One region of the Agrobacterium sp. NPDC090273 genome, then DNA from elsewhere that is predicted to be linked to it. Evidence: predicted binding sites of a transcription regulator. Region 1 holds the regulator's gene; the other holds the start of a gene.
The links. Region 1 encodes PhoB, which activates phosphate uptake and scavenging genes when phosphate is short. Its sites were predicted from a motif close to TGTCATNNANCTGTCAT; they were not measured.
Positions count from the first base shown of each region.

Region 2: a site for PhoB is predicted at 2,453-2,469, ahead of ppk2 (polyphosphate kinase 2). Genes of this name have one in related genera too.

Region 1 is NZ_JBIVYN010000005.1:80,846-85,554, reverse strand. It holds gene pstB (phosphate ABC transporter ATP-binding protein PstB) at 1-727, shown strand, start outside; gene phoU (phosphate signaling complex protein PhoU) at 831-1,556, shown strand; gene phoB (phosphate regulon transcriptional regulator PhoB) at 1,584-2,270, shown strand; gene ACIQT8_RS14715 (GcrA family cell cycle regulator) at 2,339-2,872, opposite strand; gene ACIQT8_RS14710 (aspartate aminotransferase family protein) at 3,303-4,505, shown strand; gene argF (ornithine carbamoyltransferase) at 4,561-4,709, shown strand, end outside.
Region 2 is NZ_JBIVYN010000009.1:174,616-179,324, reverse strand. It holds gene ACIQT8_RS21770 (branched-chain amino acid aminotransferase) at 1-189, shown strand, start outside; gene ACIQT8_RS21765 (CorA family divalent cation transporter) at 240-1,268, opposite strand; gene ppk2 (polyphosphate kinase 2) at 1,493-2,401, opposite strand; gene ACIQT8_RS21755 (ring-cleaving dioxygenase) at 2,647-3,579, opposite strand; gene ACIQT8_RS21750 (LysR family transcriptional regulator) at 3,696-4,595, shown strand; gene ACIQT8_RS21745 (cupin domain-containing protein) at 4,660-4,709, opposite strand, start outside.

The sequences.
Region 1 (4,709 bases):
GGTTTTTTACGGCGAAAAGCGCGCGCTTTACGACGTGAACCTGAATGTCCGCGAAAATACCGTTACTGCGCTTATTGGTCCGTCCGGTTGCGGCAAATCCACCTTCCTGCGTACCCTGAACCGCATGAATGATACGATCGATGGCTGTAAGGTCACCGGCAAGATCACGCTCGATACGGATGATATCTACGATCCGGCAATCGACGTGGTGGAACTGCGTGCTCGTGTCGGCATGGTGTTCCAGAAGCCGAACCCGTTCCCGAAGTCGATCTACGAAAACATTGCTTACGGTCCGCGTATCCATGGCCTCGCCCGTAACAAGGCGGATATGGACCAGATCATCGAGTCCAGCCTGCAGAAGGCCGGTCTGTGGAATGAGGTGAAGGATCGTCTGCATGAATCCGGTACGGGTCTGTCCGGCGGTCAGCAGCAGCGCCTTTGCATCGCACGCGCAGTTGCCGTGTCCCCGGAAGTGATCCTCATGGACGAGCCTTGCTCGGCCCTCGACCCGATCGCTACCGCCAAGGTCGAGGAACTGATCCATGAGCTGCGTGCCAACTTCACGATCGTGATCGTAACCCACTCCATGCAGCAGGCCGCTCGCGTCTCGCAGCGCACCGCGATGTTCCATCTTGGCCATCTGGTCGAGGAGAACGAAACGGACAAGATGTTCACCAACCCGGATGACCAGCGCACGCAGGACTACATCATGGGCCGCTTCGGCTGATTGCCCGCTCAGCGCCTCAGAGAAACCGAACAAGTTTGGCGCCTCCGTTCTGCCACCCGCCATCAGCAGGTGAAAACGGAAGGCAAAGCCCAGGGACGAGATCATGACACAGACAACGACGCATTCGCATATCATGTCGGTTTACGACGACGAGTTGAAATTCCTCAGCCGCCGGATTGCCGAAATGGGCGGCCTGGCGGAGCAGATGTGCGCGGACGCCGTTCGCGCCCTTGTCAATTCCGATGCGGCATTGGCGCAGAAGGTGATTTCCGACGACGCGATCCTTGACCACGCCGAGCGTGAAATCGGCGACAAGGCCATCGTCACCATCGCCAAGCGCCAGCCAATGGCTGCCGACCTGCGCGAAATCATCGGTACGCTGCGCATTGCGGCGGATCTTGAGCGCGTCGGCGATCTCGGCAAAAACACCGCCAAGCGCGTGATTGCCGTTGCAGGAACCGGTGTTCCACGCAAGCTGGCTCGCGGCCTCGAACATCTCTCCGAGCTTGCCCTCGTGCAGCTCAAGGAAGTTCTCGATGTTTATTCGACACGTTCGGCTGAGAAGGCGCAGGCCATCCGCGAACGCGATGAAGAAATCGACGCGATGTACACCTCGCTCTTCCGCGAGCTGCTGACCTACATGATGGAAGATCCGCGCAACATCACGACCTGCACGCATCTTCTGTTCTGCGCCAAGAACATCGAACGTATCGGCGACCATGCGACCAATATCGCCGAGACGATCTACTACATGACCACCGGCAGCCAGCCGGAAGGTGAGCGTCCGAAGGACGATAGTTCCAACACTCTCGGTTCCGTGACCGAGTAACAGACCGGCAGACCTGCGGAGTTCAGTATGGTACCGAAGATTGCAGTTGTTGAAGATGAAGAGGCGCTGAGCGTTCTGCTTCGTTACAATCTTGAGGCTGAGGGTTACGACGTCGACACGATACCGCGTGGCGATGAGGCCGAGATCAGATTGCAGGAGCGGGTTCCCGACCTCCTGATCCTGGACTGGATGTTGCCTGGCGTCTCCGGTATCGAACTGTGCCGCCGGTTGAGGATGCGGGCGGAAACCGAACGTTTGCCGATCATCATGCTGACAGCGCGTGGCGAAGAAAGCGAACGCGTTCGCGGTCTCGCCACAGGCGCGGATGACTATGTGGTGAAACCCTTCTCCACGCCGGAACTGATGGCACGCGTCAAGGCGATGCTGCGTCGCGCCCGCCCAGAGGTTTTGTCGTCAGTCCTGAAATGCGGCGACATCGAACTGGATCGGGAAACGCACCGCGTGCATCGTAAGACGCGTGAAGTGCGCCTGGGACCGACCGAGTTCCGTCTTCTGGAATTCCTGATGACATCGCCGGGTCGTGTTTTCTCCCGTTCGCAGTTGCTGGATGGCGTCTGGGGTCACGATATCTATGTGGACGAACGGACCGTTGACGTCCACGTTGGCCGTCTGCGCAAGGCGCTCAATTTTTCGAACATGCAGGATGTCATCCGCACGGTCCGTGGCGCCGGTTATTCCATGGAAGCGGCATAATCCAACATCACATACCCTAAACGAAAAACGGGCCGTAAGGCCCGTTTTTTTATTCCGTGTTGTTCCGCTTATGCCTTGCGGCGTTCGCTGACAGGCTGGTAGGCGAGCTTCGCATGGAACTTGCAGTAGGGCGAAGATTCCAGGGCTTCGCAGCCACAGAAATGGAAGTCGTCCTTCAGCGGGTCGCCAACCGGCCACTTGCAGGTGCGCTCGGTCAATTCCGTCAGCGTCAGGCGGCGCGAGGCCGGCGTAACGATATCGCGCGAAGGAACGTATTCGAGCACCTGAGCGGTCTCGATATCCATCTCTTCGTGAAGGGCTGTCGCAACGCTGGCGCGTGCCACGGTCCGAACCGGCGTGGTGTTGACGCGGGCGGTGTAGGTTGCCGTACGAGGTGCCGCTGGTGCCGTACGCTTCGGTGCAGAGCGCGCCGATGTCACGGTTCCGCCAGCCTTGGCGCGGCCCGGAAGATTGAGACGGTGAACCTTGCCGATAACGGCGTTACGGCTTACACCACCCAACTGTGCCGCTATCTGGCTGGCACTGAGGCCCTCGGACCAAAGTTTCTTGAGTTTTTCGACTCGTTCATCCGTCCAGTTCATGCCGCTTCTCCGCTCGTCGCGTCTATTTCGGCAGAATCCTTCTCCATCTCGCGAGCGCACTCCGAGTGTCAATTCCGCCGGATTTTTGGTGACTAGTTCCGCCGCAATGCAGTCTAGTAATTGACGATTAACCTAGTGTGAGGCTGACTCCGTGGCAAGAGTCGCGGGAATCATCTGGAATCGATTTTCCGGTTTTCCCCAACTTGCTGTTCAGGAGAGTCCGAAAGGCAACACCTTGTGGTTCGGTCACGTGTTCCCACTATGACTTGGGAACGCCGGAAAATGAGGACTTTTGTTGACATCGGCAGTTGAAGTGACAATAGTGCCCCAGCCGCCGCAAGGCGGCATTTTTGATTTTCAGGCAAGGGATAACCTTGTCCACCTATTGACAACGATATGAAAGCGCATTTGCGCAAGGAGTGATGCAGCCATGGCCGAAGCCAACGCGCCATTGTTTGATACGTTTTCAAGAGCGCCGCTGCGTTTCGAACGCGGTGAGGGCGTCTGGCTGTTCACGGAAAGCGGCGAGCGATATCTCGATTTTGCGGCCGGTGTTGCTGTCAATTCCTTGGGGCATGCGCATCCGCATCTCGTCGAGGCTATCAAGACGCAGGCTGAAAAGGTCTGGCACGTTTCCAACCTTTATGAAGTGCCCGGACAGGAAAAGCTCGCAAAGCGCCTGACCGAAGCAACATTTGCTGACAAGGTGTTCTTCACCAACTCCGGTGCTGAGGCGCTGGAATGTGCCATCAAGACTGCACGCCGTTATCACTACTCCAAGGGCCACCCGGAAAAGTTCCGCATCGTCACCTTTGAAGGTGCGTTCCACGGCCGGACGCTGGCAACAATCGCTGCAGGCGGGCAGCAGAAATATCTCGAAGGTTTCGGCCCCAAGGTTGAAGGTTTCGATCAGGTACCGTTCGGTGATCTCGAGGCCTTGAAAGCCGTTATCACCAATGAGACGGCAGCCCTGCTGATCGAACCGATCCAGGGTGAGGGCGGCATTCGCGCGCCCAGCAAGGAATTCCTGCAGACGCTTCGTGATCTCTGCAACGAACACGGCATGCTGCTGATCTTTGATGAGGTTCAGACGGGTGTTGGACGTACCGGCAAACTGTTTGCGTACGAGTGGACTGGCGTTGCGCCTGACATCATGGCTGTTGCAAAGGGTATTGGGGGCGGCTTCCCGCTCGGCGCTTGCCTTGCGACGGCTGATGCGGCTTCCGGCATGACCGCAGGCGTGCACGGCACGACCTATGGCGGCAATCCGCTCGCCATGGCCGTCGGCAATGCCGTACTGGACGTTGTTCTTGCGGACGGCTTCCTTGAACGAGTGCGTGATGTCGCGCTGGTGTTCCGTCAGGGGCTTGCTTCGCTCAAGGATCGCTTCCCCGACGTGATCGAGGAAATCCGTGGCGAAGGTTTGCTTCTCGGCATCAAGGCGCGCGTACCATCAGGCGAATTGCTGCAGGCGATGCGAGCAGAGCATCTGCTCGGCGTGCCTGCGGGCGACAACGTGGTGCGCCTTCTGCCGCCGCTTGTTACCACGGCGGAAGAAGCGCGAGAGGGTCTTTCGCGTATCGAAACGGCTGCCGCCTCTCTGACAGCGGCAAAGCAGGCGAAGATCGCGTGACAAGGGTTAAGGCGGACCTGCTTTGACAGGTCCGCAAGCATTGGGACAGGGTAGCATGGCTTCACCAAAACATTTTCTCGACCTCTCTGCCGTCGGCTCAGAGGATTTGCGGACAATTCTCGACGATGCGCGGGTGCGCAAGATCGCCACGAAAAACGGTACGGCAGAAAAGCCGCTTGCCGGCAAAATGCTGGCGATGATTTT
Region 2 (4,709 bases), on a different contig from region 1:
ACAGAAGCTTTTGCCTGCGGTACCGCTGCTGTTGTCACGCCGATCGGCAGGGTCAAGGGTCGCAATCATGGCTTCACGATTGCCGATGGAAATGCTGGCACTGTCACTGGCCGGTTGAAGGCCGCGCTCACCGATATCCAGTTCGGACGCGCCGCAGACCCGCATAACTGGGTGGATCGTTTGTTCTAAAAGGTGCCCAAAGACAGCAAGATGCGACCGTGACCTTTCGGTCGCATCACTTAGAGCCAGTCGATTTTCCGCAAGAGCAACAGTGTTGCTACGGAAAGAGCAATCACGAAACCGACGATCAGGATGAAGGCCCAGGTGTCGTTCACACCGGGAATGCCTCCAACATTCATGCCGAAAAGACCTGCAATAACGCTTGGCGGCAGTAACAGTGCAGCAAGAGCCGACAGCCGGTTCGAGTTGCGAGCGATACGCTCGCCGATCACGGTGGAAAGGTCGTCGTGCAAAATGCCGGTTCGATCCCTGATTGCGTCAAGATATTCGACAAAACGAACAAGCTTGTCGATCACCTCGCGAATGCGCAGCTTGTCGCGCTCGGAAAGCCATATTGCGTCATCATGTTCGATGCGGACCAGTGCATCGCGCTGTGGCATCAAATAACGACGCAACTGAACAGACCGTCTGCGCAGCAATTTCAAACGCTCCCGAACCTCACCTGACGCCTTTTGGAAGATAAGATCGTCGAGCTCATCCGCTTCCTCGTCCATTGCGTCGAGAACGGGTTCGAGATCCCTTACCAGCTTGTCGCCAACGATCGCCAACAATTCACCGGTGTTACGAGGTCCCGTTCGCTTGTTCAGTGCAAACCGAATGTCGCGCAAGGCTGTGATGTAGTGCCCACTATCCCGCAATGTGATCAGGCGGTTCGCATCTGCCCAAATATGTAAGGGAACAAGATCAAGGTCACCGCTCTCCTCGATCACCTCGATGGGTGCCGCCCCGCACACGCCTCTCAACGTAATCAGCAGGCCATCATTGATCGGTTCGACGCGCGGGCGGGATTCTTCAGCCAGCAGTGCTTCACAGACGAGTGGATCAAGGCCGCTTCGCTGATTGATCCACGCAACCGCTGCCGGATGGTCCCGTTCGAGATGGAGCCATAACACGCCATCTTGCGGTTTCCAGTCCAGCAGCTCCTGGAGGGTAATCTGTCGACTGCCTCCCTGCGCATCCAGAAGAAGTGCGAAGCGAATGCCCGGCTCATCGCCGTATGTGGTGTCTGGCTTGGCGGATGTATCCATCTCAGTCTTCCCAAACGGCATTATTGATATGTTGCAGTATTTTACCGCAATGGCCGGGGAATCGTTATGGAAATCTCGTGGCGCACGCAGACACGCTGACAGTTTGTTCGCCAGCATCGATCCTCAAAACAGGGGAGGCTCTTTCAAGGTGCATCTTGGATGCAACGTCCGGCCGCCCTGCTTTATGCAGCGCGACCGGGATACGGCATTCACCACGAACGTGGTCAATAAACCTCGGGAACATACATATCCGGCGGAACCGGGTGACGAATATAGTCGTCATTTCGCACACGGTCCGGCAGTTCGATTGCGTCTTTAGGAACGTCCTCGTAAGGAATCTGTCCAAGAAGGTGGGCGATGCAGTTCAGGCGTGCCTTTTTCTTGTCGACGGCCTGGACGACCCACCACGGTGCTTCAGGAATATGCGTTCTTTCGAGCATTTCCTCCTTGGCCTTCGTATACTCTTCCCAATGGATACGGCTTTCCAGATCCATCGGCGAGAGTTTCCATTGCTTCAGGGGATCGTGGATGCGCATACGGAAACGGAATTCCTGCTCTTCATCGGTGATCGAGAACCAGTATTTGACGAGCACGATGCCGGAGCGAACGAGCATGCGTTCGAATTCTGGAACGGAACGGAAGAACTCTTCGAGTTCGTCGGGCGTGCAAAAGCCCATGACACGTTCAACGCCCGCACGATTGTACCAGGAGCGGTCGAACAGCACCATTTCGCCGGCAGACGGCAGATGCGGAACGTAACGCTGGAAATACCACTGATTGCGCTCGCGCTCGGTCGGTGCTGGTAGCGCCACGACGCGGCAGACACGCGGATTGAGGCGCTGGGTAACACGTTTGATTGCGCCGCCTTTGCCAGCAGAGTCGCGACCTTCGAACAAGACGACGACCTTGAGTTTCTTGTGCTGGACCCAGTCTTGAAGCCGGACAAGTTCGTGCTGAAGACGGAAAAGTTCCCGGAAGTAGACCTTGCGCTCCAACGTCTGGGCAGCCGGTTCAGACAATCCTTCAACGACCAGCTGGTCCAACTGATCTTCTTCCATCTGCATTTCCAGCTCTTCATCAAAGCTGTCGGCAATCTCTGCCTTGATGCGGCTCAACTGATTAGTTTCGATCATGGTTTTGCCCGTCAGTTGCGTGGTGGTAACCTTGCCATCAAACATGCTCATGCAACAATCGCATGACATGACGCAGATTGCGACACGCAAAGGCGTTTGCGACACCATGTCACCGGCAAAGCCGTCTCGATTCAGCAATTTGGCTGACCGTTTCCCACCTGAAGGCACAAAACAAAATACGGCGCCGGCACCCCTGTCGCGCGAGGAAATACGCGATGGAGTGCCGGCGCCAACAAAGGCTGAGGTCAGGCAGCGAGTGGCGCGAGACCCGCTTCGATCTGGTTGCGGAAGGGCTCGTAGCGGTTCGGAAGCTTCAGAGCCTGACCGAGATGTGCCGTATCCTCGTCACGATCGAAGCCTGGTTCGTTGGTGGCGATCTCGAAGAGGATGCCGCCCGGGGTCCGGAAGTAAATAGCCCAGAAGTAATCGCGGTCGATGACTGGCGTCACTTGGTAACCGGTATCCATCAACGCCTTGCGAACTTCCAATTGCTTCTCGCGATTTTCCACAGCGAAGGCAATGTGGTGAACCGAACCTGCCCCTTGGCGCGCAAAAGGCGTTTTGGGAAGCGCAGCGAGATCGATTGTGTCGGCCCCGTTTCCACCGGGAATGACGAACCGCGTCACATCTCCTTCAGCCTCTGCTCGTTCGTATCCCATAAACTGAAGAAGCTCTTGGGTTGCTCCCGTGTCGTGCAGATTGAATCGAGCGCCGGTGAAACCGCGAATGGCGTGGTTTTCGGAAATACTGTCGATGACCCAAGGGGCGCGTGCATCTTCTGCCGTTTCGATCAGAGCCAGACCGTCGCCATCGGGACCGGTAAAGCGAAGACGATCGGCACCAAAGACCTTGTCGGTCTGGATGCCACCGACGCCATTGGTGATCAGGCGGTCCTTCCAGAAGCCGAGTGCGCCCTTAGGGATGGAAAACTGGGTTTCGCCAACTTCACCGACGCCTGGACGGCCAGCCATCATGTTTGCGAAAGGAAAGTAGGTCATGACGCTACCGGGCGTACCTGTTTCATCTCCATAATAGAGATGGTAGACGCCGGGTTCGTCAAAATTGACGGTCTTCTTAACCCGGCGCAGGCCGAGTGTTTCAGTGAAAAATTTGTTGTTCTGCTGTGCATCCGACGCCATGGAGGTGACGTGGTGCAATCCCTTGATGTCCTTGATCATGGCGGTCGGTCCTTATCCGGTGTGTCCGTTTCGATGACCAGGATATAGCCCTCTTGATTGCCGTTCAGAATTGCAATATTTCTCTCGAATGAATTGCGGATTTTGAAATAATTGACATGAACGATCACAAAGCTCTCAAAACATTCCTCCTCGCTGCCGAAAAACGCAATTTTGCGCAGGTCGCCCGTGAACTGGGTATGACGGCTGCGGCCGTTACCCGGGCCATCGCGGCACTTGAAGACGATCTCGGTGTGCAACTGTTCGTTCGAACGACCCGTCAGGTGTCGTTGACCACCGATGGCGCCGTGTTTGCCGCCCAGATCCAGCCAGCCGTAGAGGCTCTCGAAAATGCAAGGCGCGATGTCAGGAATGCCCACAAGGCTGATGAAGGGCGTTTGAGGATCAGTGCACCGACCTGGCTTGGAAAAACGGTGTTGCCGCCAATCCTTTCAGGTTTCAAAGAACTCTATCCGAAAATGTGCTTCGAGATTTCGCTATCGGACGGCTTGGTCAACATCGTCGATGACGACTACGATCTGGCAATCCGCATTTCGTCAGCACCTTCGGACAAGTTTACGATCTGGCGCAAGATCCGGGCCGTTCCAAGAATTCTGGTCGCTGCACCTGGTAGCCGGTTTACGCAGATGCAGCACCCGAGTGAGCTGAGCCCTGACGATTGCCTGGCCTATAGCGGTGAAAGTCGGCGCGAGAACTGGGTGCTGTCAGACGGAGGCTCCAGCCTTTCGATTTCCGCCGGACGCGCCTTCAGTGCCAATAACGGCGAGGTTCTCGCAGATATGGCAGCCAACGGCATAGGTGTTGCGATGCTGCCGGGATTTCATATCGCCGAACACATTCGCAGCGGACGGCTGGTCCACGTTCTACCAGGTTGGGCACCGCCGGAGCTCTGGCTGACCCTGTATTACCCACCATATCAGGCCTTGCCGCCGCGCATTGCGACATTTTCGAAGTTCTTCGAAGAGCAGTTACCGCCGCATATGGTCATGCTTGGCTGATCATTCTCGTCTCTATTTATGCGTGAGACGACGGAACGAACCAAAAGCTGCTCCGTCGCGATCTTCAAGGTTTCAGCGGCGTCGTCAAAACAGTGTCGTCAGTGTCGACGACAA